Regions from separate parts of the Peribacillus sp. FSL P2-0133 genome, predicted to be linked through region 1. Evidence: riboswitches for the same ligand, from Rfam matches in the RefSeq annotation. Region 1 holds a riboswitch; each other region holds the start of a gene.
The links. Region 1 has a riboswitch for S-adenosylmethionine ahead of MKY17_RS14900 (YezD family protein). Riboswitches for the same ligand answer to the same signal wherever they lie in the genome.
Positions count from the first base shown of each region.

Region 2: linked by a shared signal. The riboswitch ahead of mmuP (S-methylmethionine permease) and the one ahead of MKY17_RS14900 (YezD family protein) in region 1 are both predicted to bind S-adenosylmethionine.
Region 3: linked by a shared signal. The riboswitch ahead of MKY17_RS26045 (methionine ABC transporter ATP-binding protein) and the one ahead of MKY17_RS14900 (YezD family protein) in region 1 are both predicted to bind S-adenosylmethionine.

Region 1 covers NZ_CP150254.1:3,113,543-3,124,595, reverse strand. The annotation lists gene MKY17_RS14915 (SDR family oxidoreductase) at 1-55, shown strand, start outside; gene MKY17_RS14910 (TetR/AcrR family transcriptional regulator) at 193-780, shown strand; gene ssuE (NADPH-dependent FMN reductase) at 991-1,524, shown strand; SAM riboswitch class I at 1,801-1,909, shown strand; gene MKY17_RS14900 (YezD family protein) at 2,073-2,216, shown strand; gene MKY17_RS14895 (phosphoadenylyl-sulfate reductase) at 2,385-3,101, shown strand; gene sat (sulfate adenylyltransferase) at 3,131-4,279, shown strand; gene cysC (adenylyl-sulfate kinase) at 4,323-4,922, shown strand; gene MKY17_RS14880 (ferredoxin--nitrite reductase) at 4,939-6,564, shown strand; gene MKY17_RS14875 (DUF3906 family protein) at 6,585-6,800, shown strand; gene cobA (uroporphyrinogen-III C-methyltransferase) at 6,820-7,596, shown strand; gene MKY17_RS14865 (sirohydrochlorin chelatase) at 7,596-8,357, shown strand; gene MKY17_RS14860 (NAD(P)-binding protein) at 8,338-8,970, shown strand; gene MKY17_RS14855 (sulfite exporter TauE/SafE family protein) at 9,124-10,023, shown strand.
Region 2 covers NZ_CP150254.1:3,263,159-3,274,211, forward strand. The annotation lists gene aspA (aspartate ammonia-lyase) at 1-528, opposite strand, end outside; gene MKY17_RS15530 (asparaginase) at 552-1,541, opposite strand; gene MKY17_RS15535 (helix-turn-helix transcriptional regulator) at 1,771-2,145, shown strand; gene MKY17_RS15540 (hypothetical protein) at 2,799-2,966, opposite strand; gene mmuM (homocysteine S-methyltransferase) at 3,257-4,222, opposite strand; gene mmuP (S-methylmethionine permease) at 4,219-5,607, opposite strand; SAM riboswitch class I at 5,689-5,791, opposite strand; gene MKY17_RS15555 (flavin reductase family protein) at 6,031-6,639, opposite strand; gene MKY17_RS15560 (alpha/beta hydrolase) at 6,658-7,266, opposite strand; gene MKY17_RS15565 (ring-cleaving dioxygenase) at 7,266-8,213, opposite strand; gene MKY17_RS15570 (ring-cleaving dioxygenase) at 8,238-9,215, opposite strand; gene MKY17_RS15575 (nitroreductase family protein) at 9,458-10,057, shown strand; gene MKY17_RS15580 (alpha/beta fold hydrolase) at 10,241-11,053, opposite strand, start outside.
Region 3 covers NZ_CP150254.1:5,362,888-5,373,940, forward strand. The annotation lists gene sufB (Fe-S cluster assembly protein SufB) at 117-1,514, opposite strand; gene sufU (Fe-S cluster assembly sulfur transfer protein SufU) at 1,570-1,998, opposite strand; gene MKY17_RS26015 (cysteine desulfurase) at 1,988-3,217, opposite strand; gene sufD (Fe-S cluster assembly protein SufD) at 3,217-4,518, opposite strand; gene sufC (Fe-S cluster assembly ATPase SufC) at 4,534-5,319, opposite strand; partial or broken gene MKY17_RS26030 (IS5/IS1182 family transposase) at 6,355-6,704, shown strand; gene MKY17_RS26035 (MetQ/NlpA family ABC transporter substrate-binding protein) at 6,814-7,650, opposite strand; gene MKY17_RS26040 (methionine ABC transporter permease) at 7,666-8,334, opposite strand; gene MKY17_RS26045 (methionine ABC transporter ATP-binding protein) at 8,327-9,361, opposite strand; SAM riboswitch class I at 9,515-9,627, opposite strand; gene MKY17_RS26050 (O-acetylhomoserine aminocarboxypropyltransferase/cysteine synthase family protein) at 9,745-11,053, opposite strand, start outside.

The sequences.
Region 1 (11,053 bases):
TGCGATCAATGGAAGTGTAGTCATGGTCGATGATGGCTATGCATCTTTTAAGTGATTTTCTATTTATGATATATGGGAATATTGAATTCTAATAGATCAAAGGTAATATGTTGACCGATTGATACCATCGAGATATCATGGAAAATAGATTGGTAAAACCGGTCTTATCTTTATAAAAGAAGGTTGATATTTTTGAAAAAAGGGCAGCAAACCAAAGAACGAATCATAAATGTAGCCCGGACTCTTTTTGCCACTAAAGGTTTTGACATGACAAGAACGAATGAAATTGCCTCTGCTTGCAATGTTTCCGAAGCTACTATTTATAAATACTTTGACAGCAAAAAAGATTTGCTTTTGGCTACAATTACCCCTATTGAAAAAGAGGAATCCGAAGATGGGACTAGCCATCTATCTACGGATGAACTAGTTGAGAATCATGTTTGCACCATGATAAAAAAAATTCTTGAAAATAAAGAACAGTTTTCGATATTATTTAGGGAAACACAATTCGATCAAGATATTTCAAAGCAATATGTAGATCAGATTTTCAAGCCAAATGCCAAGCATATTGAAATACAGAAGAGAATAGATAGCGGAGAGATACAATATATCTCTGATATTATCCTATTTAATGTGGGGATCATTTCTTTTACATTGGCATTATCCACACATTATGAGATCCATCAACAAAAAAAGGAGCCATATTTTACTTCTGAACGAATTAAGAGCATTGCTCAACTTTTGGTATATGGTATTCATGGTAAACAAAATCATACATAATGAAACGGTCATATTGAAGGGCATGAGCATCAAGCCGCAAATATGACCATTTTATTTTCATTCAGAGTCGATGAAGTCAACTAGTGAATTCATTAAACCCGAGTGTAAGATTTGACTTATATTTTTCAGACTATTACGATAAAATCATGCTGCACGAAATGCTTTACGAAGATTTTATCTTTAAAACATGTAACATAGGAGGGGTTTTAAATGAGCGATATCGTAATTTTATCAGGAAGTCCTGCTATACCATCAAGAACGGACATTTCACTAAAACATATTCAATCATTAGTCGAAAACGAAGGATTTACCACAGCTTATTTCTCAATTACGGATTTCTCAGCAGATGATTTATTTCAAGGGAAATATAATAGCGAAGATATCTTAAAGCTTTCAGAGAGAATTCAAGCAGCTAGAGGAATTATTATTGGTTCACCGGTTTATAAGGCTTCTTATACAGGTGTATTGAAAGCCTTGATTGATTTGCTGCCAGAAGGTGCTTTTAAGGGTAAGCCAGTTCTGCCAATCATGATTGGTGGAAGTAACAGGCATCTATTGGCGATTGACTATGCGCTTAAACCATTAATTTCAATATTAAAAGGCGAGCCGCTGCAGGGCATTTATTTTGTAGATAAGGAAATAGATAAACAGAATTCAGAAAAACCGATTATTGATTCGCATTTAATTGATCGCGTCCAGAGTCAAGTTCAAGAATTTGTAGAAGCGATACAGTTAAGAAATTAATGACTTCAAGTAATCCCCTCTTCAAAAGGACTGAAATTCGAGAATTTTTTTAAAGTAAGGATATACGACAATAATAGGCTTTTTATGAAAATAGACTTATTTTTTTGGAGACCTTATCTAAAAAGACAAGTCTATTTTCTTATTTATATGAACATAAAATCATAAATTGAATAGTGTGTATAAAAATAACAGTTCATCCATAATATTAAACCAAGTTATTTTATAAGAAAACTCCATTGACAAGGATTAAATATATGTTAATATTTAAAATAATAAAACTTATCCAGAGCGACGGAGGGAATTGGCCCTTTGAAGTCCAGCAACCTGCATGATGGATGCAAGGTGCTACCTCCAACAAAATGTTGATCATTTTGGAAGATAAGGTAAAGATATTTACCTTGGGATCTTTCCATCATGGAAAGATTTTTGTTTTTTTTGAGGCAAACCATAACAATGTAAGGTTGTATGGAATTATATAAATCTAAGAAATTTTTTTAATCAGCGTTGAAAATAAAATATTCGCGGATTTTCTTAAAGGAGGAACTGGTTTGGAAAAAGAGAATCAGCTTGAAGAAATATTTGAACGACTTCAAGAAATGCTTAAATCAATGAAATATGGATCCATTACACTTATTGTCCAGGATGGTAAAATCATTCAAATGGAAAGAAATGAAAAATTAAGAATTAAATAAGGTATCTGCTGACTAGAAAAACTAGAGGCGGGTTTAACTGATATAAAGAGAGTATTGGTTAGATTCGTCTCTTTTTCCTAGAATCAAATAAACTGGGGAAGTTTAAACGGGTATTGATCAACAGTTACTCTAACCTGATACAGCAAGTTTTTAGAGGGGGCTACAAAGTTGGCTGGATTAATAAACTATGAAAATTTCAATACAGGGGAATTCCCCGTATTTCCTGAAGACAGTGAAACAAAAGGTGCTTTGGAAGTTCTGCAATGGGCGAATGACCATTATGGAAGCAAACTGATTTATGCTTGCAGTTTTGGTATTGAAGGCATCGTGCTTACGGATTTATTGGCGAAGGTCAACCCTTCGGCAAAAATTGTTTTCCTTGATACAGATGTTCATTTTGAGGAGACTTACCAATTGATCGAGCAAGTGAAAAAGCGCTATCCAAAGCTTTTGATCGAAATGAAGAAACCCGCCTTGACGCTTGAGGAGCAAGCAGCGGAATATGGGGATGAATTATGGCTTAGTGATTCCAATAAGTGTTGTAACATCCGTAAAATCATACCGCTTACCGATGTGCTTTCAACGGCAACAGCCTGGCTTTCGGGACTGCGGAGGGAGCAATCCGAAACAAGGGCTTTAACCGAGTATATCAATAAGGATAATAAGTTCAAGTCAGTTAAAGTATGTCCACTCATACATTGGACATGGAAAGATGTTTGGCGCTACGCCCACAAAAACGGACTTCCATATAATATCCTGCATGATAATGGATATCCGAGCATTGGATGTAAAACGTGTACAGCACCTGCATTCAATGCAGATGATTTACGCTCAGGCCGTTGGCAAGGAGCCCAAAAAACGGAATGCGGATTGCATTTATCATAAATAAATAGAAACCATAGGGGGAATTTAGCATGACAATCAGTTTACCGCACGGAGGAACATTAATTGATCTTTGGGAACCAAAATATGATTTTAGTAAATTAACAAAATCAATCGAAATCGATGAAATTGCTTTAAGTGATCTTGAATTGATAGGCACTGGTGCCTACAGTCCGATTAAAGGATTCTTTACAAAAAGTGACTATGAGGCAGTGGTCAAGGATATGAGGCTTAGCAGCGGGCATGTATGGAGCATCCCGATTACGCTGCCTTTGACCGAAGAAACTGCAGAAACCCTTACTATAGGTGAAGAAGTAAAGTTGACTCATGAAGGTGAAACATACGGGGTTCTCACCGTTTCCGATATTTACACTCCGGATAAGCAATTGGAAGCGACATTAGTATATCAAACGGATGATGAGAAGCATCCCGGAGTGAAAAATTTATATAACCGCGGTGATGTATATGTCGGCGGGGAAATAAAGTTGATTAAGAGAATAGAGCGTCCGCTATTTCAAGCTAATTATCTGGACCCGGTCGAGACAAGGAAAGCTTTTGCTGAAAAAGGATGGGAAACGGTTGTTGGTTTCCAAACGAGGAACCCTGTTCACCGTGCACATGAATACATTCAAAAGACAGCATTGGAGATTGTCGACGGCTTATTCTTAAATCCTCTCGTAGGTGCCACTAAATCCGATGACATTCCGGCAGATGTAAGAATGGAAAGTTATAAAGTGCTGCTTGAAAAATATTATCCTAAGGATCGCGTCTCTCTTGCAGTTTTCCCTGCTGCCATGCGTTATGCAGGACCTAGAGAAGCCATTTTCCATGCGATGGTCCGTAAAAATTATGGTTGCACCCATTTTATCGTCGGACGTGATCATGCGGGTGTGGGCGATTATTATGGCACATATGATGCTCAAAAAATCTTTGGGAATTTTAACGCCGATGAGTTAGGGATCACGTTATTATTCTTTGAACATAGTTTTTACTGTAAAGCATGTGGCAATATGGCTTCCGCTAAAACTTGTCCGCACGGGAAGGAAGACCATGTCATCCTGTCTGGAACGAAGGTTAGGGAAATGTTGCGTAATGGAGAAATTCCTCCAGCTACCTTTAGCCGTAAAGAGGTCATCGAGGTGTTGATCGAAGGTCTAAAAAAGAATGAAGTTTTTAACTGATTGGACATAAATTGAAGGATCACATGAAGAGGGGGATTATTATATGAGTAAAAGTACGAATGTCACTTGGCATGAAACGTCATTGACCAAGGAGCTCCGCCGGAAGCAAAACGGGCATGAAAGCACAGTTCTATGGTTTACAGGGCTCTCGGGATCCGGAAAATCAACGATTGCTAACGCGGTCGCTAAAGAGTTATATAATCGGAATATTCGAAGTTATGTTTTGGATGGTGATAATATCCGCCACGGTTTAAACAAAGATTTAGGTTTTTCTGAAGAGGATCGAACCGAGAATATTAGGCGGATCGGTGAGGTTTCTAAGTTATTCGTGGATAGTGGGCAGTTCGTATTGACCGCCTTCATATCCCCATTCAGGGCAGATCGGCAGATTGTACGTGATTTACTCGAAGAAGGGGAGTTTATTGAAGTATACATAAAGTGTCCGATCGAAGAGTGCGAAGTGCGTGATCCAAAAGGTCTTTATGACAAGGCGCGTAAAGGAATCATTAAAGATTTTACCGGAATCGACTCTCCTTACGAAGAACCAGAACAACCGGAAATCATTTTAGAATCCGACCAATATAGCATTGAAGAGTGCGTTGAACAGGTAATCGGCTATTTGACAGCAAAGAAAGCGATCTAATCAAGGAGGAAATGTAATGGTTTACGAGAAATTTTGGTCGGAAAATCCACTAATCGCTAAAAATAAAACGGAAATCTGGAAATTGGAAAAAGACGGATTGAAGATATTCGATGATATTCCACATTACGCTGCAAATGGTTTTGATTCCATCCCTAAAGAGAATTGGGATATGTTCAAGTGGGCAGGTCTATACCTGCAACGGCCAAAAGAAGCTGGTTACTGGATGATGCGTGTCGTTATTCCCGGAGGTATCCTGACTTATGATCAACAGATAACTCTAGCTAACATCGCTAAAGATTATGGGAGGGATGTATATGATATTACAACCCGTCAAGCCATTCAATTCCACTGGTTGACCATCGAACAAGTCCCGGATATCTTAAACCGTTTGGAAAAGGTTGGACTGACTACGGCCGGTGCATGTGGTGATATCACACGTAATATCATCGGTAATGCATTGGCAGGCATCGATCCTGACGAACTTTTTGATACACGCGAAGTACTTTATGATGTATTTGAGTATTTCCGCCTTAACGAAGACTATTCGAACCTTCCTAGGAAATATAAAATGTCCATTAGTGCTAATATCCATAATGCTTCAAATGCTGAAATCAACTGTGTTTCATTCAATCCAGCCACTAAAGTAATTGATGGAGTAACGGAAGTTGGTTTTCACGTGAAAGTAGGCGGTGGGCTATCCTCCGTTCCGATGCTGGCAGAAGAACTTGACTTATTCATTTTACCTGAAAAAACAGTCGAAGTAGCGGCCGCCATCACGACGATATTCCGTGACTTTGGGTACCGTGAAAAACGTCATCGCTCGCGTTTGAAATTCCTTGTCGCTGATTGGGGTCCTGAACAATTCAAGGAAAAATTGCTGGAGTACACCGGTCCGCTTCCTGAAAAGGGTGAAAGTGCGGTGAAGGGATGGAATGCAGGCTATTTCTACGGCATCCATAAACAAAAGCAAGATGGTCTGAATTATGTTGGAGTCAATATACCAGTTGGTCGTCTAAATCCAGACGAAGTGATTGAGTTTGCCGAACTTGCGAAGAGATATGGAAATGGTGAAATCCGAAACTGTAATTCTCAAAATCTAATCATTCCAAATGTGCCGGATGCAAAACTTGAGGAATTAAAACAGGAATCCATCTTTGAAAGATTTCCATATCAACCAAAAAAATTCATTGGTTATTCCGTTTCTTGTACAGGCATCGAGTATTGTAACCTGGCACTCGTTGAAACAAAAAAACGAATGAGGACCATATCTGAATCATTGGACAAGGAAATAGATCTCGATGTACCTGTAAGGATGCATATGGTCGGTTGTCCGAATAATTGCGGTCAAAGAGCCATCGCTGAAATAGGGCTTCAAGGCATAAAAATGAAAAACCAGGACAAAAAGATGGTCGAAGCTTTTGAGATATACGTCGGAGGAACGCTGAATGAAGGCGGTAAGTTCAATGAAAAACTTAAAGGAAAAGTGGAAGCTGAACAGCTCTATCATGTTCTGAAAGAACTGATCCTATTTTTCAAAGAAACAAAACTTCTATCAGAAACCTTTCTTGATTTTGTGGAAAGGGTAGGGATATCGCAGTTACAAAGTAAGCTTGATGATATATTAACGGAAGTGGCCGTTTAATAGGGGAAGGTAAGCAATCCATGAATCTATACCGTTTCGAAGTCACTATCAAGGAAAAACCAATCCATGTCATCATTGTTGCCGATTCGGATGAAAAGGCGTTTGAACTTGTTGATATCGAGCTGGAAAAACATTTTTTGAAAATGCCTGAAGTGGATGACATCTCATTATATGAAAAAAAGAAAATTAAAAATGGAGCAGGTTTCGTTTTATCGGAATTCGAAACGATTCTCTAAGGGAAGGCAGGTTGCATAAATGGGGAAAGTATATCTAGTAGGAGCCGGTCCCGGAGATCCAGATTTAATTACATTAAAAGGATTAAAATGCATTCAAGAAGCTGATGTCATTTTATATGATCGACTTGTCAATAAAGAACTTTTGAATCATGCAAAAGACGGTGTAGAGCTGATTAATTGCGGTAAACTGCCGGATTATCATTTATTGCAGCAGGATACCATCAATCGGTTCCTGGTCAAATATGCAAAAAAGGGAAAAATAGTCACCCGTTTGAAAGGCGGCGATCCATTCGTCTTTGGGAGAGGCGGGGAGGAAGCGGAAGCCCTTGCCAAAAGTGGCGTGAGCTTTGAAATCGTTCCAGGAATTACGGCTGGTATCGCCGCTACAGCTTATGCGGGAATTCCAGTTACACATAGGGACCATGCTTCATCTTTTGCAATTATTACCGGTCATCGGAAAAAGGATGAAGAGGACAATATCAAGTGGGAATCCCTTGCAAAAGGAATCGATACATTAGCCATTTACATGGGTGTTAAAAACCTGCCATATATTCAAGGAAAACTTTTGGAGCATGGAAAAAGTCCAGAGACTCCTGTAGCCCTTATTCATTGGGGGACATTAAAAACGCAAAAAACAGCTGTCAGTACTTTGGCTAATGTAGTGGAAACGGCCAATAACGAACAGATTGCGAATCCTTGTATGATAGTCGTGGGCGATGTCGTTAATTTACGAGAAAAAATCAAATGGTTTGAAGGAAAACAAACCGAAAATTTGTTGGCGAATGAGGCATTTTAATGGAAGCCATTTTATATATTTGCCATGGCAGCCGTGTTAAAGAAGCTTCAGCCCAAGCCATTGATTTTATTAAAGTTTGTATGCAAGCACAGCCAAATTCCATTCAGGAGTATTGCTTCTTGGAATTGGAAACTCCTACGATTGAAGAGGCGTACGAACGATGTGTACAAAAAGGTGCGACGAGAATCATTGCCATTCCAGTTCTATTGCTAACAGCTGTACATGCAAAACATGATATTCCAGTCATATTGAACAAAATGAAAGAACGGTACCCAGCCATTGACTTGAAATACGGAAGGCCAATTGGTGTCAGTGATAAAATGGTTGACATTTTAGTGGAACGGTTGGAGGAAACAAATGTAAGGGTTACGGAGGATTCCTTAGTTTTATTGGTTGGAAGGGGCAGCAGTGATCCCGACGTGAAAAGGGATTTGTCTCGATTGGCCGATTTGCTAAGGAACAGGTTTCCAAAAATCCGTGTGCAAGAGTGTTATTTGACAGCTGCTACACCAAGCTTTGGAGAAGCATTGGAATTCGCAGAGGAATCTCGACCAAACTTAGTATTTATCATTCCTTACCTATTGTTTACCGGTCTCTTAATGCAGTCCATCGAAAATGGAATAAAAAAGATTCAAAAAAAGGGTAAGCAGAAATTCATACTTTGCCGATATCTAGGTTATCACCCAAAGATTGAACAAGCCATATCGGAACGAATTCATGAAGTGAGTGGGGGGGGAGCTTATGTATCCAATTACGCTTAATATTGAGAACAGAAAGTGTATCATCATCGGCGGTGGTAAAATAGGTTACTTTAAAGCGGGCCCATTATTGGAAGCTGGTGCTGAAGTGACCGTCGTAAGCCCCGAGATTTGCACAGGTTTTCAACTGTTGGAGAAAGAAGGTAAAATTCAAGTTTTACTTAAAGAAGTGGAAGAAACTGACTATAAAGATGCGTTTTTAATCATCGTTGCAACAAATTCGACTGAAGTTAATGAACGAGTGTACGAGAATGCATCCAAAAGTCAGTTGGTGAACGTAATCAGTAATCATGAGCTGGGTAATTTTCATATACCGGCGACATTGAATAGAGGCATGCTTTCCATAAGTGTTTCTACCAATGGAGCAAGCCCAACACTCGCAAAAAAAATTCGGAATGATCTAGGTAAAGTATATGATGAATCATATGAAGAATATCTTGAATTCCTTTTTGAAGCAAGGATGATTATAAAAAATGGTTCATTTTCAAAAGAGGAAAAATCTAAGTTACTGAAAGATTCAATAGAGGATATTTATAAATATTCCCTGAAAGAAAGATATCGTTTTTTAGCTAGGCTTTTACCAGTAGAAACCGAAGAAAATATATCATTGGGCTGATCAGAAAAACTGAAGGCACCTAACCAACATGTCATTTCATTTTGGTTAGGTGCCTCTTTGTGTCTTAATGGAAATCTAAATGATTTTTAAAGGCAAACGGTTCCATCGGGTGATGTTATATAGGTTCTATTTTAATGAAAAAAGGGGAATGTCATGAAAAAGTTAATCGTTTTGGCCTTTATCGGGTTTTTAGCCCAATTAATCGATGGTTCGCTTGGAATGGGGTATGGAGTGAGTTCCACGTCCTTATTGCTGACATTCGGGATCGCCCCTGCAGTAGCATCAGCATCCGTTCATTTATCGGAAGTAGTGACCACAGCAGTATCCGGAGCTTCACATATAAAGTTTGGGAACGTGGATAAAAATATGGTCTATCGCTTGATCATTCCAGGTTCAGTTGGTGCATTTGTAGGTGCATGTTTCCTGAGCAACCTGCCAGCCGAATTAGCTAAACCGTATATTGCCATATTTTTATTTGGCCTAGGTGTATACGTTTTATTCCGCTTTTTATTTATTTTTAAACCGTCGAAGGAAAATGAAATCGTAAAGCCATTGACCGCAAAACAATCCATTCCGTTAGGCCTTTTTGCAGGCTTTTGTGATGCAACAGGAGGAGGCGGTTGGGGACCGATTGCAACGCCCGTTTTATTGTCAAAAAAAGGCATGACGGCGAGAAAAGCCGTAGGGACTGTAGATACGAGTGAATTTGCCATTGCTTTCTTCGGAAGTCTTGGTTTTATCATTTCGCTCGGATGGGAAGCTGTCAATTGGCTTTGGGTCGTAGCGTTGATAATTGGTGGAGTGGTTGCCGCACCAATTGCAGCCTGGCTCGTCAGGATGCTTCCTGCTCAATTAATGGGTGTTTTAGTGGGTGGTTTCATTATCTTAATCAATGTAAGAACATTATTAGCTACATGGATTCCGGTTGAAGCCCATATATATATCTATACAGGCATCGTGATTATATGGCTTTCTGGAATTCTTCTTACCATCAATAAGATGTCCAATGCGAGAAAACATGATCATATCGAACAACGGCAGAATGTTTCCTGATTCCCGAGCTTGAAAGAAGCGAATATACACAAAAGCATATTCAGAAACGCAACTTAAAAACTCGTAGGTACATAAATACCTACGAGTAAAGTCATTTGCCAAATTGGATTCCCCCTTTAAAGTTGTTGCTGTTTTAATAAAGGTTCTTGATCCTATTTAATAGTTTCATTTATTTTCTGGCCCCATTTTTTTAACTGTCTTTATTATCGTGAGATTTAAGCCCCCAGTCTATTCTCCTAACAAAGAATCAATTGTATCCCCATTAATAAATTCAGCCATCGTGAGTGTTTTGAATAATTATAGAACAGCAGCAGAACCATTAATTTATGGCCTGCTTTAAGTTCAAATGATTGAATTGTACTTTCATATAATATAATAAGCGGTATTATATTTTTTTTACTATCGAATTTAAATCCCTGCCTTTTTGAACACCGGCACTTGGTTGATGGAGGCTTATTCACCGTCCAAAATATCAGAGATTTCCACAAGAAATAACGGGTCTTTCGCATGCCATTGCTTCCAAAGTAACCCTCCCCGTAGCACTTTCACTTTCTCTAGGTTCCCCAGTGAAATGAATGAACTCTTTCTTACATGAAAATTGGATGCTAACAGCTACATGCTTTAATGTCCATTAGCTGGCTGCCGTTTCCGACGGTGATTACATGAAGATTGAGATATCTTTTAATTTTGAATCCCTGCAAGCTTTGATTAAAGGCATGCAGGTTTTTGCTTTATGCCGGGTTGTCCTGGTAAGTATAGATTTTGGCATTCAGAGGATATTCATTTTTCTTAATAATTCCATTGAAGGGGAATGGGGAGAGATCGGTTATCAATTCCATTGCATTTAAGAAATATTCTTTGATATTTTTGTATATGTTTTTTTACCGGTTCACTAACTGCAACCGCGGCATTTGTAAACTGTAAAAAACCTTTTATAAATAATTTCTGGAAGTGTGTCCCGTGAAGAGTTATGAACGGCATTTTTTAGGAGCAATAGGTTTTTTAATATTCAATTTGTCATGTTTTCACC
Region 2 (11,053 bases), 150 kb from region 1:
ATTCTTTAAAACCGTACTCATCTTGGTCATTGTTTGTAACAATTGCTCTAAAAGCCGTAGTGTTGATAAATGAATGGCAGTAGGGAATACGTCATTGGTTGATTGCGACATGTTAACATGGCTATTTGGACTTAATTGTACATAATCCCCTTTATTGTGTCCCATGAGTTCTAACGCACGGTTGGCAACGATTTCATTAATGTTCATATTCATCGATGTACCTGCGCCGCCTTGAATTGGGTCAACGATGAAATATTCATGCCACTTTCCATCGATCACTTCATCAGATGCTTTGACGATAGCGCTTCCAATACCATCATATAACCGTTTGGTATCCATATTTGCTAAAGCGGCTGCTTTTTTAATCATTGCTAGTGCACGAATCATTTCTTCATTGACTTTGTAACCGGTAATCGGAAAATTCTCTACAGCGCGTAGAGTTTGTATTCCATAATAAACATCTGCTGGAATTTCCTTTTCTCCAAGAAAGTCTTTCTCGATTCGGTATGTTTTCTCTTCTATCAACATTTCCTCTTGCCCCTTTGTTTGTTCTATAATGTAATGTCCTCTGCAATCGGTGTTTCCATCATTTCCTTCACTTTTTTGGGATCTTGTGTCTTGGCTAAAATCCACATCATCTTAGGAACGATGGCTTCTGTATTCATATTTCTGGAACGAATGATGACATTCTTATTCACTTTTCGTCCCACTTCGTAAATATCCATATCTTCCCCTTCTTCTAAACATTGGGTAGTAATGACTACGGATATTCCACACTGTACCAACTCATTCAATTTTTCTAAAATATTTCTTCCTTGAAATGGAATACCACCGCTGCCATAACTTTCAATTACGATTCCCCGACATTGATTTTTCAGAGAATCAAAGAATTCAGGCTTAATACCGGGATGCAGCTTAACCAAAGCAACATCAGTACATAGGGAAGCATCTAACTTAGCTTCCTTTTTCTTTGGTGAATGAACTGGCTTTAGATACTCAATTTTATCTTTGAATATGGTAGCGATATATGGATAGTTAATACTTTCAAACGAATCATAGCTTTTAGTTCTCAATTTAATGGCCCTAGTACCCTGGATGACTCTACCATCAAAAACAACATATACTCCTCCAATATCTTCACAAGCAAACCGGATCGCATCAGAGATATTTCTTTTGGCATCTGTCTTTTTAAAGGCAATTGGGATTTGAGAACCTGTAATGACAATTGGCTTCCCTAAATCTTGTAACATATATGAGAGCGCAGCTGAAGTGTAAGCCATTGTATCTGTTCCATGGGTAATCACAAAGCCATCGTAATCATGGTAGTGCTCATGAATGGATTGTGCCATTTCTGTCCAATCTTCCGGCTGCATATTTGTACTATCAATATTCATCAAAGGCTTACTATCAATCTGATAAAGTAAATCCAATCCCGGCAGGTGTCCTAAAAATTCGTCAGCTTTCATCTCTGGAACAAGTCCATTTTTTCCTTCTAACGATGCAATTGTACCACCTGTAGTAATTAACATCAACTTCTTCATTTTTGACTTCAACTTCTCCAATATACTACCCCCTATAAAGCCTCCCTGTTTTACAATCATTCAATCATCTTAGAAAAGGATGTTTTCGCTGTAAATGTACATGTTACGCGTACACCACATGTTATTATAGTCATGTTCCAGAGTGAAATCAAGCTAAAATCATTCATTACGCGTACGCTTTTTCCAATATGATGTTATAATGGATTTATATAAAAGGAGAGTAATAAGAATGATTGTAAATAGATTAACTACATTAAGGAAGGCCAAAAGGTGGTCTTTGCAATATACCGCTGACAGACTCGGAATCGCCAAGAGTACCTATGCAGGTTACGAATCGGGCCATCGCCGCCCTTCATTAGAAACGATTAATTTATTAGCAGGCTTATATGATACATCCACTGATTACATTCTAGGTCGAGTGGATTATCCATCTAAAGATATTACCACAGAATCACCTCGAGTCATGGAATTAACGGATTCACCAAATATGGAGCTGGCTGTAGATGGAATCTCTCTTTCTGAAGAGGAAACGATTCAATTCATCGCTTTTATTAGAGCTAAACGAGAAGTGGAAATAAATCGCGATAAACAAAATGAAACATAGCAGACATAGGGCTTAAGACTTGGTATATGGGGTATGAACCGCACTTCATCACCAGGTTCTTATAATATTCACGATGTAACTGGTATGATTTAATTAAAACTGTAAAATTCCATGGCTTTATCCAGTTAGGATAAGTGGGTTATGATTAATCGTTGAGTTCGCCCTTTTGACGCTACATGTAATTAAACTTACTAACTGGGCTTAGTAGTTTTTGGAATTCTAATAGTGCACCGAGTTTAGAAAATTAAGTTTTATTATTTATAATAGAAGAAAGTCGGCTAATTAAATGCATCCATCATCATTATTCTGTTATCTTCTTTAACTTACTTCCTTTTCCATCAAGGGAAGATGAGTAAATTCAACTGTTTTTTCTATCCGCCATATATGCTTATTTAAGTTTAATCTCCGACTTTCCCTCTTGATTTATATGCAATGAAAGAAAAACCATAGCAAAGCTCATGGTTTTTCCTAAGTATATAAATGGAAATTGCTGTCTCATCTTTAAAGCTAAAAACGAAGCTGAATTTTGGAAGCCTCATGATGTGCTTCTATTTTCGGAAAGCAAAATTATAAAACCCTTAAAGGTATGGAAAATTGCTCCATATCTTGATATGTTTAAAAGTGTCTCATTCAATATACTGTTTCCCAATAAATCAAGGCATCTCGTCTTCTTTTTCCCGATTTTTGAAAGCTTCATGTGTGACAATATCCTCGATTTGTTCATATTGCCGGCTGTGTTCCTTCTCTTCGCTAATTCTATTATTGGGTAAATTTCCTGGATGTCCTTTTTCTTTGTGATTAAAATTTTTACCACGACTCATACTCATTCTCTCCTTTCCAATCATTGTTTGTTTAGTTTCCCCAAGCACACAAAAAATATGATTTATTTTCTCTTTTTCCTGTTTTTGCAGCAGGTTTGGATTCACCTGTAATTTTCACCCGAAATTCATTGTAAAAACACTGAAATAATAAGAGATATGAGTCAATCCAGGATGTTCCTTCACACCCGATCTAGTGCAAAAAAAGAACAGGAACCGTCAAATTATGACGCTTCCTGTTCTTTTTTTGCACTACTTACATTCCTGATATCAGTTTGATAACAGTAAAAGGGCTAGGAGGATACCACCACAGAAGGTCGCCACTTTCTTGAAATGTCTGCAATATGATGCGGTGCCGTTCTGCAACATCCTCCAATTAAACGTGCCCCTGCATGGTGCCATTCTTCAGATTTCAGGTCGAGCCTGTTACATGATTCTTGACCATGCCAGGTTTTTGTTTCCGGATTATATGTTTCACCAGAATTCGGATAAACTATAATTGGTTTATGCGTGTTTGAACGCAACACCTGTATGGCTTCCGTGATACCTGATACAGGCGCACAGTTGATGCCGATTGCTGCAATTTGCTCACTGTCCCCAAACAATCTGGTACACTCCTCAAGCAATGTACCGTCACTAATCGCTTTTTCATTTTTCAATGAAAAGGATAGCCAAGCATAGACCTCTGGGTAATCTTTCAATAATGAATGCAATACTTTTGCTTCTTGCAGGGAAGGTATCGTTTCAAATGCTAAAATGTCAGCACCGGCTTCAATCAAAGCAGATATTCGCGAGCGATGAAATGCAGTTAAAGTTTCATCTGAAACACCATAGTTTCCTACATACTCTGAACCATCTGCAAGGTAAGCCCCATATGGTCCAACCGATGCAGCAACCAATGGCTTAGGTCTAATCGTTTGATATTCTTCTTCCTTCCAAAATTCATCTCTTGCTTCCCTTGCAAGTAAAACCGTTTTCCGGATTAGTTCCAAAGCCTCTTCCTCTTGTATTCCGCGGAGGGCGAAACCTTCAACTGTTGCTTGGTAGCTTGCCGTTATCGCACAGTCAGCACCAGCCCGAAAGTAGTCAGAGTGAACTTGATAAATCACTTCTGGATTTTCAAGTAATACACGTGCAGACCACAGGGGATCGTCCAAATCGCACCCATGCCTTTCAAGCTCTGTAGCTAGAGCCCCGTCCAAAATCATGACTGAATGATCTCGTAATATTGCGTCAATTGGGCTAATTTTATTCTTCATGTTCTACTCCTCTTTTTCTTTATAGTTTGTGTCAGATAATAACTTCCATAGCAAAACAAAATAAAAGGAATGCCACAATATAGTGCAATTCGTTGTGTAGGATCAAATGCAATTCCTATGCAAGAAGCAAGACATAGCAAAAAAGAAACGATTGGTATGAGTGGATATAATGGTGTATGATAAGCCAAATCATTTACTGAATTTCCTTCGTTTATAAATCGTCTGCGAAATAGAAACTGTGACGCGCTAATACTCATCCAAACTACTACCACGGCTAGTCCAGAAATGGATACAAGCACTATATATACAGTATCCGGTGCAATAATACTCGAGAAAAGGGCTAAACCACCTCCCAACATACTGAAAAAAACTGCATTTATCGGAACACCCCGTTTTGTCAATTTTGCAAATATGGGTGATATTGTTTTCTTATCTGCAAGCGACCAAAGCATTCTGGATGATGCATATAATCCTGAATTTGCAGCAGACAAAATGGCAGTTAATATAACAAAGTTCATAATATCCGCTGCATACGGCACTCCAATTCGTTCGAGAACTGCAACAAAGGGGCTCTCTAGTACGCTTGCATCCGAAATAGGCAATAATGCGGATAATACAACAATGGTTCCTACAAAAAAGATAATCAATCTCCATAATGTCATACGGATTGCCTTTGGTATCGTTTTTTCTGGGTTCACTGTTTCTCCAGCTGCAATTCCGATTAATTCAGTTCCAGAAAATGCGAAATTCACCGCGAGCATCGTCATTAGAATGGCAAAAGCACCATTCGGAAATAAACCTGCACTTGTAAAATTGGATAATAACGGAGCTGATTGTGAATTAATTATTGGAATAAAACCTACCATTGCTGCAGCTCCCAGAATAATAAATATCACAATAGCAAATACCTTTATAGACGCAAACCAGAATTCGGATTCAGCGAAAAACTTAACGGTCCACGCATTTAAAGCCAAGACCAATATGGCAAATAGAGCACTCCATATCCAGACATTGATTGATGGAAACCATCGCTGCATCAACAATCCTGCAGCCGTAAATTCCGAACCTAGTGCAACAGTCCAGGTTAGCCAATACAACCAGGCTACTGTATACCCTGTCCCTGGTCCGATGTATTTGGCTGCGTAGCTATGAAACGCGCCTGTCTCGGGCATATGTACTGCCAGTTCACCAAGACATAGCATGACTAGATAAACCACTAAAGCTCCAATCAGATACGAAAGGATGGTGCCGAATGGGCCAGCCTGTTGAATCGTATAACCCGAACTTAAGAATAAACCAGTTCCAATCACCCCGCCAAGCGATAGCATTATTATATGCCGTGCTTGCATTTCCCTTTGAAAATCATGTTTTCTTTTGTTCTCCATTCTTACTCTCCTTAATCTTGGATCCAGAAAAAACGAAAACGCACTCTAAAAGAGTGCGTTACTGACAAATAAACACGTACGGTCTTATCTATCAAGGTTTCACCCCCTGGAATTAGCACAGTGTCTTTGTAGACCTGCTGCTGAGGTTTCATAGGGCCAGTCCCTCCACCTCTCTGGATAAGAAATTATTTTTTTATAACTTTATCAATCTATGAAAAAATTGTCAAGTTTTGTTTCGGATTGTAAAGACTTCCTTTAAAATTCTAACGATCATGGCACCGGCGGCATAAATATGATATGGTTGCTCGTTTTTGGAACAGTCGCTTACCACATTAAAATTGCAGATAAAGCTAACCGGGTAATTTTGATTTTAAAAAATGACGCCATCTTAAAAAGATGACGCCATTTATTCTTTCTTTTCACTTAAGGACGTTCTATTTCAAATAATTCCCCTAGTTTTGTATAAGTATGACCCGCTAATCTTGCTACAGGTTTTAGCCCGTTTTGGTCAATTCTTCCATTATGGTAAATATCTTGCTCGATATGATAGCAGACTATTTTCCCTATCAATAAATCACAACCAGGTTTATTCTGGGAACCTGCCAATGGTATCGCCTGCTCTAATGTACATTCAAAGCGTACCTTCGCTTCTTGCAATCCTGGTACGGATACCTTATCACTAACAGCCGGCGTGAAATCGGTAAGACCCAATTCACTTTCGTCGGATGGGAGTTCCTTGGCCGTTCGATTTGCATCAGCTACATTATTCTCATCAGTGATATGAACAACGAATTCACCTGTTTGAATTGCATTTCGTGCCGTGTCCTTTGAAACCCCTTCTTTCCGTTGAACAGAAATGGAAATCATCGGAGGATTTGAACTGACTATGTTAAAAAAGCTGAACGGCGCTATATTGATTGTACCGGTTTCGGATTGTGTCGTAACGAGTGCTATAGGTCTCGGTATAATGCTTCCAGTTAAAAACTTATAATTATCCCGTTCAGTCAGACTTTCAGGATTAACAGAAATCATCTTCATTCCCTCTCATTCTTATAAAAAGTTCTTTTGAAACCATGAACCCGCTGCCTCAACCTCTGAACGTGTTAGCTGATGACCGTAATTTTCCCACTGAACATCCACTGTAGCACCAGCTTGCAGTAAAAGTTGATTAAGTTCATCAGTTTCTGCTGCCGGGCAAATCGGATCGTTTTTACCTGCAGCGATAAATACAGGTATATCCGAAAGGGACGGCAATGCAATCCCTCGTCTAGGCACCATAGGGTGATGAAGAATCGCTCCTTGTAATGCCCCTTCGAAATGGAACAGCAAACTTGCCGCTATATTTGCACCATTGGAATAACCTAATGCTACCACTCTTTCACGGTCGAAGTCATATTTTTTGGACGCTGATTCCAAGAAGTCATAAAGCTCCTTCGTACGAAAGATCAAATCTTCTTCATCAAAAACCCCTTCGGATAACCGGCGGAAAAAACGAGGCATTCCGTTTTCAAGTACATTTCCCCGTACGCTCAATACGGATGAGCCCGGTGAAACCATTTCCGCTAATGGCAAGAGATCTGTTTCCGTTCCTCCAGTGCCATGTAAAAGCAAAAGCAATGGCGCTTCTGGATTACTTCCTTTTTGAAAAATATGCTTCATCATTTATCCTCCTCCAGTACTCTCGGCACTGCCGGCAGTAACGTTTTCTCCATGATCTCCCTTTTTTCTTCCAGCCATGGCGGCAGCATTAATTTACTGCCCATCGTTTCCTTCGTTTCATCATGAGCGAAGCCAGGTGGATCTGTGGCAACTTCAAAAAGTATGCCTCCATCTTCCCTGAAATAAATGGCATCGAAGTATTGACGGTCTGTAAAGGGTGTCACACCATAGCCATGGTTGGCGATATGCTCCCTCCATTCTTTATGATCTTCATTATCGATTGCACGCCATGCAATATGATGGACGGTTCCCACTCCGATTTTCCCATTTGGCAACACCGTTTTTTTAACATCTATCAAATTTCCGATGTCCGATGTGGATTTGAAGCGGATGTAATCGCCCTCTTCCCCAATTTTTTGCAGGCCCATCACTTTCTCTAAGAGTTCCATCGTTTTGAACGGTTCTGACGTCAATAATACGGCACCGCCGAATCCCTTGACCGCCTTGGCAGCTGGTACACCGCCGAATGACCACTCGCTATTTTTCCCTTTTTTACGCTCAACCAGTTCAAGTTGCAAACCGTGTGGGTCTTGAAATTCCAGATATTCCTCGCCGAAACGTGAAACCTTTTTAAAGCCTATGTTAAATTTACCTAAACGCATTTCCCAGAAACCCATTGATCCTTCCGGTACGGCATAGGTTGTAACCCCCACCTGTCCTGAGCCAATTCTCCCTTTGTATGCCCCAGGCCAAGGAAAGAAAGTGATGATAGTGCCAGGAGAACCTGATTCATCTCCAAAATACAAATGATAGGTGCCTGGATCATCAAAATTAACGGTTTTCTTCACCATACGCAGTCCCAATACTCCAGCATAAAAATCCACGTTCTCTTGAGGATTGCCTACAATTGCGGTTATATGATGTATTCCTGCATTTTGCTTTTGCATGCCTATTACTTCCTTTCCCGTTGATTAATTTGTTGGTTTTGTATTCAGTGGTTTTAAATTCGCTTCAATATCCTTTCTTTTCGATTCTAAAAATGGAGGCAGGGCAAGGTTCTCACCTAAGTGCTGCTCTGCTTCATCCACTGCAAAACCTGGTCCATCAGTAGCTAATTCAAATAATATGCCATTCGGCTCCCTAAAATAGAGTGAATGAAAATAAAAGCGGTCCACATACCCCGAGTTCACGAATTTCGATTCACTAATTTTCTCTATCCATTTTCTCAGTTCCCCTTCATTATCCACCCGGAAGGCAATATGGTGTACTCCACCCCTCCCCAACCTTTCCCGAGGTATGTCATTCCTTTCTTCAATATGGAGTTCCGCTCCTGTTCCTCCCTCACCTGTCTCGTAAACGACTATCGGATTTTGCCCCCTGATTGAGGATGGGTATGTGCCTGATTTCCTGAACCCCAATACCTCGGTAAGAACTCGTTCTGTTAGTACAATATTAGGTACAGTAAGTTTTACTGGTCCTAATCCAAGAATGGAAAACTCTTGCGGTACCGGGCTTCCATCCCACGGTAATCCTCCTTGAACCCCGTTATTATCCTGATCGGAAACCAAAAGTAGCCTCTGCCCTTCAGGATCTTTAAAAGAAAGCACCTTCCTTTCAAAACGGCTTGATATTTCATCATGCTCAACATTGAATTCAACAAACCGTTTTTTCCAATATCCTAGTGCTTCATCATCTCTCACCCTTAAGGAAATTTCTGAAATACTATTGTTCCCCTCATGAGTGCGGGCAGCATTGGGAATCTCAAAAAACGTCAATTCCGTACCCGGTGAACCAATTTGATCTCCATAAAATAAGTGATACACACGTACATCATCTTGATTCACCGTTTTTTTAATTAATCGCATCCCTAAGACTTTTGTGTAAAATTCAAAGTTATTTCCCGCTTTAGCTGTAATCGCCGAAACATGATGCAATCCTTTTAATTCCATCCGTACCACTCCTATCTTTATAAATCTCCCCTTACGGAGATGAATTAATCCATATATAATATCTCGAATTCAAAGTATTTAACCTACACAATGCTTTTAATACAAATATCTTGATTTAAAGATAAATGACAGTGATAAATTTGTCAACCATTTTTATTCAAATTATTTCACCCGTATTCACTTATCATAAAATATTAAAATCAGGTCAAAATAAATCGGTATATAGAATGGAGGTGTGATATATGGTTAAAGATTTTTTTAGCGCAATTGAAGATAGACGCTCTTATTATTCCCTTAGCAAGGAACGTGTTGTTCCTAATAAAAGGATTAAAGAAGTTATCGATCATGCCGTTCAATATTCCCCTTCCGCTTTCAACTCCCAAAGTGCAAGAGTGATTGTTTTAACTGGTCAAAGCCACGACCACTTATGGGATATCACGAAAAAAACATTAAGAAAAGCAGTCGGTGACAAAGATTTTGAAAAAACTGAAGAAAAAATGAAGTCATTTATAAATGGTTATGGTACGGTTTTATTCTTTGAAGATCAGGCCATTATAGATAGGCTTCAAGAACAATTCAAAACGTATGCCGAAAACTTTCCGATTTGGTCGAACCAATCGTCTGCAATTTTACAATTTGTCGTATGGACTTCCTTGGAAATTGAAGGGTTTGGGGCAAGTCTTCAGCATTATAATCCTTTAATCGATGACGAAGTGAGAAAGACATGGGATATATCACGGGATTGGAAACTCATCGCACAAATGCCCTTTGGAAAACCCACTGCAGAGCCTGGCGATAAAGACTTCTCACCACTTGAAGAACGTGTGAAATATTATCAATGATACAATAGGGCTGGCTCTAAATAACGAGCCAGCCCTACTATTTTCAACCGATATAATCTGGAATAGTTCCAAAAAATCTTGTGAATACTTCGGGCGCAAACCCTAAATAACCTATAATTGGCATAATTTTAAAATTTTCATATTCATTTACCACGTACATCATACATCTCCCTTCAAAAACTGTTAATTATTTATTGGAGAAGATCGCTTCGGAAGCCATTCCTTAAGGTAAAGTGGGAGTCCACTCACATACTCCTTGGAAGCATGTCCACTTGGTAGGAGAATGTATGTCTTATCCTTACAAGTCAAATGCTTCATAACCGGATTAATCATTTCCTGCGGTACCAGACGGTCATTTTCATTTGCTGATACTAATACACTAGCGTCAATATTGGATAGCATAGCTTTTTTTCCTCTGATTCTTAAACTCCCCTTAACCAAACGATTGTTTATCACAAGATCTTCACTTATCTGTTTTGCAGTCGCTCCAGCTAAAGGCACGTGTCCATTTGTCCACGCATTGAATCGACGCCAATGTTGAACATATTCTTCATCATCAGCTTGATTTAATAAAGACAGATAGGGTGATATATAGATAGGTGATGTGATCAAGCGGATTCCATATTTAACCTCACTAGCTGGGATCGTTTTAAAAATGTCAATCGTCTCGTCAAAATCTGCGGTACCATCTTTTATTGCAGCTTGCCATTGATCAAAAGATTGGGAGGCACTAAAATCTATAGGTGTAACGGAGAGAATTAAATTCTTAACAGGCTCGTCTGCAATAGCCGCATACATAGCAGCTATTGTACCGCCAAGACAAAAACCCATTACAGTTATCTCTGACGCTCCGGAGTGTCGTAATGCGCGCTGGACTCCTTTTTGAATGTAATCGACGATATAATCATCAATCGAGATGTCACCATCTTCATAGCCTGGACTTCCAAAATCAAGCAAATACACTTCAAACCCTTCATTTACAAAAGCTTCTATTAA
Region 3 (11,053 bases), 2.2 Mb from region 1:
ATCTAATCTTTGGTATAAGGGTGTGAATATCAAAACAAAAAGCCTGCCAGTCAGACCCGGCAGGCTTTTGTATGAATGGTTATCCTAAATCGCCTTACAGGCAGGCCAGTCGGTTATTATCCGATGGAGCCTTCCATTTCGAACTTGATCAGACGGTTCATTTCAACCGCATATTCCATTGGAAGTTCTTTTGTAAATGGTTCGATGAAGCCCATTACGATCATTTCCGTTGCTTCTTGCTCAGAAATTCCGCGGCTCATCAAGTAGAACAATTGTTCTTCAGATACTTTGGAAACCTTCGCTTCGTGTTCAAGGGAAATGTTATCATTCAAGATTTCATTGTAAGGGATCGTATCAGATGTAGACTGATTATCCATGATTAATGTATCACATTCAATGTTGGAACGAGCTCCATCCGCTTTACGTCCGAAATGAACGATACCACGGTATGTTACTTTACCGCCCTGTTTAGAAATTGATTTAGATACGATAGTTGAAGATGTATTTGGAGCTAGGTGAATCATTTTTGCTCCAGCATCTTGGTGTTGGCCTTTGCCGGCAATGGCAATCGATAATGTCATACCACGAGCACCTTCACCTTTTAAGATGACAGCAGGATATTTCATTGTCAATTTGGAACCGATGTTACCATCGATCCATTCCATTGTTGCGTTAGCGTCACAAACCGCACGTTTCGTAACCAGGTTAAACACGTTGTTTGCCCAGTTTTGGATCGTCGTGTAACGGCAGTAAGCATCTTTCTTAATGACGATTTCAACAACCGCACTATGAAGGGAGTTAGTTGTATAAACAGGAGCTGTACAACCTTCTACATAGTGAACGGATGCGCCTTCATCAACAACGATTAGCGTACGTTCGAATTGCCCCATGTTTTCAGAGTTGATCCGGAAATAAGCTTGAAGCGGAGTATCCACTTTAACGCCTTTTGGTACATAGATGAAAGATCCGCCTGACCAAACTGCCGAGTTCAATGCAGAGAATTTATTGTCAGTGGGCGGGATCGTTTTTCCAAAGTGCTCACGGAAGATATCCTCATTTTCACGTAGTGCCGAGTCCGTATCTTTAAATACGATACCCAAATCTTCCAATTCTTCTTTCATGCTGTGGTAAACCACTTCTGATTCGTATTGAGCCGATACGCCGGCAAGATATTTTTGTTCGGCTTCAGGAATTCCCAATTTATCAAAAGTCTGTTTGATTTCATCAGGAACTTCATCCCAAGATTTCTCTGATTTCTCTGATGGCTTAACATAGTATGTGATTTCATCAAAATTCAGGCTCTGCATGTCGCCGCCCCATTGAGGCATTGGCATGTTGTAAAAATGCTCCAATGATTTCAAACGGAAATCAAGCATCCATTGCGGTTCATCCTTCATTCGAGAAATTTCTTCCACGATTTCTTTTGTCAGACCACGCTTTGAACGGAAGATGGAAACATCTTTATCCGCAAAGCCATATTTATAATCGCCGATTTCAGGCATTTTCTTTGCCATAGCTCGTATTCCTCCATTTCAAATGGCTGAATTACAACAGCTCATTTTAATTTAATTATTCCTTCAATCCCTTTTCCATGGCTTTCCAAGCTAAGGTAGCACACTTGATTCGGGCTGGGAATTTAGAGACACCTTGTAGGGCTTCAATATCCCCAAGGTCCATCTCATCGTCGTATTCTTTTCCCTGGATCATTAAGGAAAAAGTCTCGGATAACGCTAGGGCAGTATCCACGTCTTTGCCCTTAATGGCTTGAGTCATCATGGAAGCCGAGCTCATGGATATCGAACAACCATCACCATCGAATTTAACATCGCTGACCTTGCCATCTTCAATCTTCATCGTTAAACGAATCCGATCGCCGCAAGTTGGATTATTCATATCGATTGTCATGCTGCCATCCTCTAGCATGCCCTTATTACGCGGTTTCTTATAGTGATCCATAATGACTTGTCGGTAAAGTGTATCTAGGTTATCAAAAGACATTACTGAAATACTCCTTCGTTTTAACAAGCCCGGATACGAGCTTATCAATATCTTCTTCCGTGTTATATAGATAGAAACTTGCTCTTGCCGTCGATGATACGTCAAGCCATTTCATTAATGGCTGTGCGCAATGATGACCGGCACGGACAGCAATTCCATCTGCATCAAGAACGGTAGCGACATCATGTGGATGTACGTCATTAATATTAAAGGTTATTACACCCGCACGCTTTTCTGCATCTTTAGGACCGAATATGGTCAGCCCTTCGACTGCTGACATTTTTTCCATTGCATAAGCAGCGAGCTTATGTTCATGCCGTTCAATATTATCCAAGCCGATTTCTTCCAAGAAATCAATTGCAGCACCAAGGCCGATGGCGCCGGCAATGATTGGGGTACCGCCTTCGAATTTCCACGGGAGTTCTTTCCATGTAGACTCCTGCAAACCTACAAAATCGATCATCTCTCCGCCGAATTCAATCGGCTCCATTTTTTCCAGAAGTTCTTTTTTGCCATATAATACGCCGATACCTGTTGGACCGACCATTTTATGTCCTGAGAAGGCAAAGAAATCACAATCCAGATCACGGACATCCACTTTTAGGTGCGGCGTGCTTTGCGCACCGTCGACTACCATTACAGCACCGTGTTCATGGGCAATTTTCGCGATTTCCTTCACAGGATTGATAACACCAAGTACATTCGAAACCTGCATGATGGAAACGATTTTCGTTGCGTCCGTAATTGTTGCCCTAACATCCTCAAGGGAAATCGTGCAGTCCTCTTGAAGCGGAATATACTTCAGTACAGCGCCTTTTTCTTTGGCAAGCTGCTGCCACGGAATGATATTACTATGATGCTCCATATAGGAGATGACGATTTCGTCACCCTCTTTAATATTTGCACCACCGTAACTTCTTGCTACAGTATTTAAAGAAGTCGTTGTGCCTCTTGTAAAGATGATTTCTTCTGTAGAAGAAGCATTAATGAATTTACGTACCTTTTCACGTGCACCTTCATACGCATCCGTAGCTTTTGTTCCAAGTGTATGCACCCCGCGGTGAACATTCGAGTTGTATCCGCGGTAATATTGCTCAATCGCTTCAATCACTGCAGCCGGTTTTTGAGAGGTTGCAGCACTATCTAAATAAACTAATGGCTGACCATTGACTTCTTGATCTAATATCGGAAAAAGCTTACGAATTTCGTATGGGTTCATTACTGTACTTTCCTTTCAATGACCGCTACTAATTGTTTTTTAACTCCCTCAATTGGAAGCTGGTTAACAACAGGGGCCAAGAATCCGTGAATGACAAGTCTTTCTGCTTCTTTTTTAGTAATACCACGGCTCATTAAATAATACAGTTGAAGCGGGTCGACACGACCGACGGAAGCAGCATGGCCAGCCGTTACATCATCTTCATCAATCAAGAGGATTGGATTGGCATCCCCGCGTGCTTTTTCACTTAACATCAATACGCGTGATTCTTGTTCGGCATTAGACTTTGTAGCGCCATGCTCTATTTTCCCAATTCCATTAAAAATGGAGGATGCGGATTCTTTCATGACACCGTGCTTAAGGATATAGCCCTCAGAGCGTTTGCCATAATGAATGATCGCTGTCGTAAAGTTCTGTTTTTGTTCCCCGCGTCCGACTACAACGGATTTAGTATCACCGTGAGAGCCATCGCCCATTAGATATGTTGTATTATCTGAAATCGTATTTCCATCGTTCATCAGGCCAAGTGCCCACTCAATACGAGCGTCACGTCCTGCCACTCCCCGGCGGTTAACATATGTCGTGAAGCCTTTAGAAAGGGTATCGACCGCTCCGTACTCCACTTTGGCATTCGCATTTGCAAATACTTCCGTTACGATGTTGGCAACACCTTCGTTAGACTCAACACTTGAGAAGTAGTTCTCTACATATGTGACAGAGCTATTATCTTCCGCTACGATCAAGACATGGTTAAAAAGTGTAGTATCTGGATTATCCAATAGGAATACCGATTGGATCGGCTCTTTGATTTCTACATTTTTTGGAACATAAAGGAATGCTCCTCCATTAACTAATGCAGCATGAAGTGCCGTTAAACGATGTTCATCTATCTTAACGCCGTCTTTCATGAAATATTTTTGCACGAGCTCAGCATGGTCACGAGCCGCTGTTAAAATATCCGTAAAAATGACGCCTTGTTCTTTCACATTTGCTGACAGATTGATATGTGCCGGCGTATTATTGCGTTGAATGTATAAGTTTTCATTTTCTTCAATGATGGATTTAATTTCTTCCGGAAGCTCCTCTAAAGAGGCAAAAGCTTCACTATCAACCGTATGGGTCTGGAAAGAAGTGAAATTCCATTTATCGATTTTCGTTTTATCCGGCTTTGGCATCGGGAGCTTTTCTAATTCAGAAAACGCTTGAATCCGAAGCTCGGATAACCAAGCTGGATCATTATTTTTAGTTGAATAGGAGCTTATATCCTCTTGTTCAAACGGTAATTTCGTTTCTGTAGTCATTGCAAATCCTCCTACTTACGCTTCTTCGCCAACAGTTTCGTCTTCAATGCCCAATTCTTGTTTAATCCAGTCATAACCTTCCGCTTCCAAGCGGGCAGCAAGTTCAGGACCGCCTGATTTAACGACACGTCCTTGCATCATAACATGTACAAAATCAGGAGTGATGTAATTTAATAGACGTTGGTAGTGAGTGATGATCAAGCATCCAAAGTCTTCTCCGCGCATTTCGTTGATTCCTTTTGAAACGACTTTAAGTGCATCGATATCTAGACCTGAATCAATCTCATCCAAGATTGCAATTTTAGGTTGGATCATCATTAATTGAAGAATCTCGTTACGTTTTTTCTCTCCGCCAGAGAATCCTTCATTCAAATAGCGTTGCGCCATATCTTCATCCATTTCAAGGAACTCCATTTTTTGGTCCATTTGACGGATGAATTTCATCAATGAAATCTCATCGCCTTCTTCACGGCGTGCATTAATGGAAGAACGCAAGAAGTCAGCATTTGTAACACCGCTGATTTCACTTGGATATTGCATAGCTAGGAATAGACCGACACGAGCGCGCTCGTCTACTTCCATTTCCAATACATCTTCGCCATCGAATGTGATGCTTCCGCTAGTCACCTCATATTTAGGGTGACCCATGATTGCTGATGATAAAGTGGATTTACCAGTTCCATTTGGTCCCATGATCGCATGGATTTCTCCACCTTTGACTTCAAGGTTTACCCCTTTTAAAATCTCTTTACCTTCAATTGATACGTGAAGATCTTTAACCGTTAATGTAGAAGCTGACATAATAATACCTCCGTGAACTAATTCCAATTTTATTACCAGAAAGTAATGATTACTTTCTTTACTGTAATTTACGTAAAAGCATTCTCACTTTATTCTCATTCCAATTTTATAACAAATCCAATTTGGAATCAACTAAATAGATAAGGGTTTTCACTTCTGCCATGTTTAAAACCCGTCCTATTCTTACAATACTAACAGATATAGCCCGTTTCCTGCATATTCATACTTATTTTAGCTTTTGTTAAAATTATCTTATTATTCAGCAAATCTTCGTCCTTATTAATATATGTTCAAAGAATTCGATTGCAAGGTATGAACGTTCCACTTTAAAAAGAAAAAAATCGGACTGTCAGGCATTATGTAAGTTTATCCAATAAGGCACCCCTTATTTATGGACCACTTTCCATTTTACCTCTACAGACCGATCTTTTAAAGAACTCTTTTATATGCTTATCCGTGAATTTTGCGTTGTAGGTCCTGGACCATTTTATTGCACTTTACATGTTCCCTATCCCGTTCTTTCTCGACCTCGATACGGAGGTCTAAGTTTCTACTGTACTCACTGTAGCCAACCCCATGTGAAGACTGCATCGCCTTTTCCATTTCGCTTGTTACATTTAAATCTAGAGTATTGATAGTGAACCATCCTTTCAAATTTGTGTATCATTTTAATGCTTACATTATCTCTTACCCTTTACTTTTCTGATTAAACATGAAATGAATTAAATTAGGCCGCAGACTGTAAACAAACTGGATGATCAATGAGTTTATCTACAGTTTTTTAGTTTTTAGGTTTTCAAAATTTGAACGTTACTTTCCACTTCAGGCACTCGCTTTCCGCGGGCGGTCCAGAAGCCTCCTCGGCGCTTTTGCGCCTGCGGGGTCTCCCGCAGGAGTCTCGTACCTTCCGTTCCAATCCACTAAGACTAAACAATCAGATAGAATCACTTTCACCTACAGTCTTTATTCGTTCCATGCCGGTTAAGGTTTCCATGATAAAGTGCCTCACTTTTCTAAGTTCGGAAAAAATTATGAGCGACGCATTATGTAAAAGCTGAACGAACAAAACAGTTTGCCTATTCATTTATGCGGCGACAGACCGTAACGGATTTGTGTTGAGGACGATAGTAACACCCGGAAATACTCATGATAGTCGTTTCTTAAGAGCATCTGGTTGAACAAGTGATTAAGAAAGTTGGAAAACCTGAAGCTGATTGACGCAGATGCAACTAACAAAACACCAGCTTTACTCTGTACACGTCCTCGAACAAAAGAAAGATTCCTCCGCAACCATGGCTATTTGTAATATGAGCGTTTTGGTTGTTATCTCTGCCCATCGGCACTCAACAACAAATAAAGAGGGCTATCGTGAGTACAAATCGCTTTAACTGCTTCAAATCCAATAAAAAATCAAAAGGTTCCGGAATGAGAACATTCCGGAACCTTTTTGTTTACAAACTGCGGCCTTAATTAAATCAGGCCGCCATTCTTGAATTATTTATCCACCGGTACAACTGCACCTTTGTATTCCTTTAGAATAAAATCTTGAATTTCTTTAGAATGTAATACTTCTACTAGCGTTTTGATTTCTTCTTTATTTTCATCACCTTTGTTAACAGCAATAACGTTAACATATGGTGATTCAGAGTCTTCAATCGCAATTGAATCTTCAAGCGGATTCAATCCAGCGTCAATCGCATAATTGGAGTTGATCAGGACGGCATCGCCTTCGCCGCTCTCATATATTTTAGGAAGCAGGGCCGCTTCATAATCAGCATCGAATTTAAGGTTTTTCTTATTTTCAACGATGTCTTTCGTTGTAGCTGTCGTTTTATCGATGCCTTCTTTTAATGTAATCAGGCCATTTTTTTCTAATAGAGATAACGCACGTCCGTGGTCAGCAACAGAGCTGCTCATAATAATTGTTGCGCCTTCCGGAAGTTTATCAATGCTTTTATATTTTTGTGAATATAGAGCAATCGGCTCGATATGAATTCCGCCAGCATTGACGAAGTCATATCCATTTTCTTTAATTTGCCCTTCCAAATAAGGAATGTGTTGGAAGTAGTTAGCATCCAATTCCTTATCATTCAACGCCTTATTCGGTAAAACATAGTCCTGGAATGTTTCGATTTCCAATTCGATTCCTTTTTCTTTAAGAAGCGGCTTAGCTTCCTCAAGGATTTCAGCATGCGGAACATTGGATGCCCCTACAACTAATTTCTTCGATTCTTTTTCTGTATCACTGCCGCTTTTATCCTTTTCACTTCCACAAGCAGCCAAAGCGATAGATAACACTAAAATTAATGCAAATCCTAAAAACTTTTTCACCCTATTCATCTCCTTTTATCTTTTGTCCAATTTAGATGTAATCACATCTCCAATAATTTGAATTATGAAGACGATAATTAGAATAACGATCGTCGCTACAAGCGTAACGTCATTTTGATTTCTTTGATAGCCGTCCAAATAGGCTAGATTACCAAGTCCGCCTGCGCCGATGACCCCGGCCATTGCGGTATATCCAACCAATGCAATCGATGTTACCGTAATTCCGGAAATAAGGGCAGGCATCGACTCTGGAAGAAGGACCTTCCAAATGATCGTGCTCGTTTTTGCCCCCATAGATTTAGCGGCTTCAATTACACCTTTATCGATTTCACGCAGGCCGATTTCAACCATACGCGCATAGAATGGGGCCGCACCGATAATAAGTGCCGGCAATGCAGCGTTCTCTCCGATCATTGAACCGACAAGTGCCTTAGTGAAAGGAATGAGCAGCACGATCAAAATAAGAAATGGAATGGAACGGAATATATTAACGATAGCACTCATGACCCCGTTGATTACCCGGTTTTCCCACATATTACCCTTCCCTGTCAGGAACAGGATCAATCCTAATATTATGCCTATAAAAAAGGTTGCCACTACAGAGACGCTTGTCATGTAGAGCGTTTCTTTCGTTGCTTCAATAATGTCTTCCCAATCAATATTCGGCAATAATTCTTCAAGCATGAGTAATCACCTCCACGCCTACCTGCTGTGCTTTAATGAATTCGATTGCGCGGAGCATTTCATCCTCTGTGCCATCAAGATGGATAAACAATGTTCCATATGAACCGCTTCTTGTTTGGGATATCTTACCTTGAACGATATTGACATCCAACTCGAAGTTTCGTACAAGTTTGGTGATCAACGGGCTTTCTGCATGATCACCTACAAAGGTCAATTGAATCACTTTGCCTGCAGGATAACGTTCGAGCAAATGGTCCATCGTTTCTTTCGTTTCTTCTGGTTCCGTTACCTGCTGCACGAAACGCTTCGTCATTTGTTCTTTAGGATTCTTGAAAACATCCAGGACAGGACCCTGTTCAACAACTTGCCCGTTTTCCATCACGGCGACGCGATGACAGATTTTACGTATTACATGCATTTCATGTGTTATCAAGACGATCGTCAATCCTAGGCGCTGATTGATGTCAACAAGCAATTCGAGTATGGAGTCGGTAGTCTGCGGATCCAAGGCAGATGTCGCTTCATCACACAGCAGCACTTTAGGGTTATTTGCCAGAGCCCTGGCTATTCCCACCCTTTGCTTTTGCCCTCCGCTTAATTGTGAAGGATAGGCCTTTTCCCTGCCTTCCAGTCCGACTAACTTGATCAATTCGTTCACACGCTTGGTCCGTTCAGTTTTAGAAACTCCTGCAATTTCCAATGGGAAAGAAATATTTTCCTGAACGGTCCTTGACCATAATAGATTGAAATGTTGGAAAATCATGCTGATTTCTTGACGGGCCTTACGGAGCTGAGCCCCTTTAATTTTTGAAATTTCCTTCTCAGCCACCACAACGGATCCCTCTGTAGGAGTTTCCAATCCATTGAGCATTCTGATCAAAGTACTTTTCCCCGCTCCACTGTATCCGATGATACCGAAAATCTCACCTTTATTTATTTCAACATTCACATTATTTACAGCCTTGATCGTCTCACTGTTTCCTTTTCCTGTTCGGAACAGCTTACTGACTTTCGTCAATGTAATCATTAATCCTCACCTCTTTTATCCAATAAAACCTATGAACTTAGTTGATTTCTCTACATTATTAGTCTGTTTCTCATATCATGCACATGTTTTCCCCATTAAAACAGAAAAAACCTTTCTGCATGAGCAGAAAGGCAGGTGAAGAAACAGGCCTTTCTCTCATCTTCCAAAGTAATTAAACTTTGTGTGAATTGGCACCTTTCCAAGGAAATCTCCTTGTCGGTTGCCGGGTTTCATCGGGCACATCCCTCCACCTCTCTTGATAAGAGCTAATATATAGAATATTTGTACATCATTAAGTTCTTTAGTATGGAGAAATTTTATCATAGATAAAAAAGGAGCGCAATGTATATTATTTCTAGTTCAAGAATGAACAGGAACTTTGGTTAAAGCGTTTTGGAAGTCAAGGAAACGATATTCGTCGCATTTTCAATTGCCTGCTCCAAATCTTCTATTAAGTCGTCTACATTTTCAATCCCGATGGATAAACGGACTTGATCGGCGCGCACACCCGCTTTCGCAAGACCCGCCTCATTCAATTGTTGATGGGTCGTACTGGCTGGGTGGATGATCAAGCTCTTCGCATCCCCTACATTCGCCACATGGGACCATAATTCCACCGAATTGATAAGTTTTGCCCCAGCTTCGCGATTACCTTGTATTCCAAACGTCACGACAGATCCGGCTCCCTTAGGTAAATATTTATCTGCAAGGGCTTTATCGGGATGATCCTCATCACCAGGATGCGAAACCCAAGTCACGGCAGGATGGTTTTTTAAATATTTAATGACAGACTTGGTGTTTGATAGATGCTCTTTCATCCTTACATGCAGCGTTTCAAGTCCAAGCGTAAACTGGAATGCACTTTGGGCACTTAGCGCAGGGCCTAAGTCTCGAAGTAACTGAACTCGGGCTTTCGTTATGAATGCGGCAGGTCCTACTGCCTCGGCGTATACAAGACCGTCGTAGCTTGGGTCAGGCTCCGTGAAGCCAGGGTAGTTTGGCGAGTTCCAATCGAACTTCCCTCCATCCACGATGACACCGCCTAGTGTCGTTCCATTTCCCAGAAGCCATTTTGTAGCGGAATGGATGACGATGTCCGCGCCAAAATCAATTGGTCTGCAAAGATACGGTGTCGCAAAGGTATTATCAATGATTAAAGGTATGCCGGCTTCATGGGCGATTTTCGCTACCGCTTCAATGTCAAGCACCCTCAAACTTGGATTACCGATCGTTTCGGCAAAAATGGCTTTAGTTCTTGGCGTAATCGCCCTTTTGAAATTTTCAGGGTCATCGGGAGAAACGAACTTCACTTTGATCCCATACTTGGGAAGAGTATTTTCAAAAAGGTTATACGTACCGCCATATAATGTAGAGGCTGAAACAATCTCGTCACCTGCAGCGGCAATGTTCAGGATTGAAAGTGAGATGGCAGCCATTCCGCTTGCTGTTGCCAACCCGCCGATACCGCCTTCCAATAAGGCCATTCTTTCCTCAAAAACGCTGACCGTGGGATTATGAAGCCGTGTATATATATAGCCATTCTCCTTTAGGCCAAATAAATTCGCTGCATGGTCGGTGTCTTTGAACAAGTATGCATTGCTTTGGTAAATAGGAACTGCACGTGCACCTGTTTCATCAGCTTGCAGACCGCCATGAACACTCAATGTTTCGAAACGCAACTTTTTCCCTGAC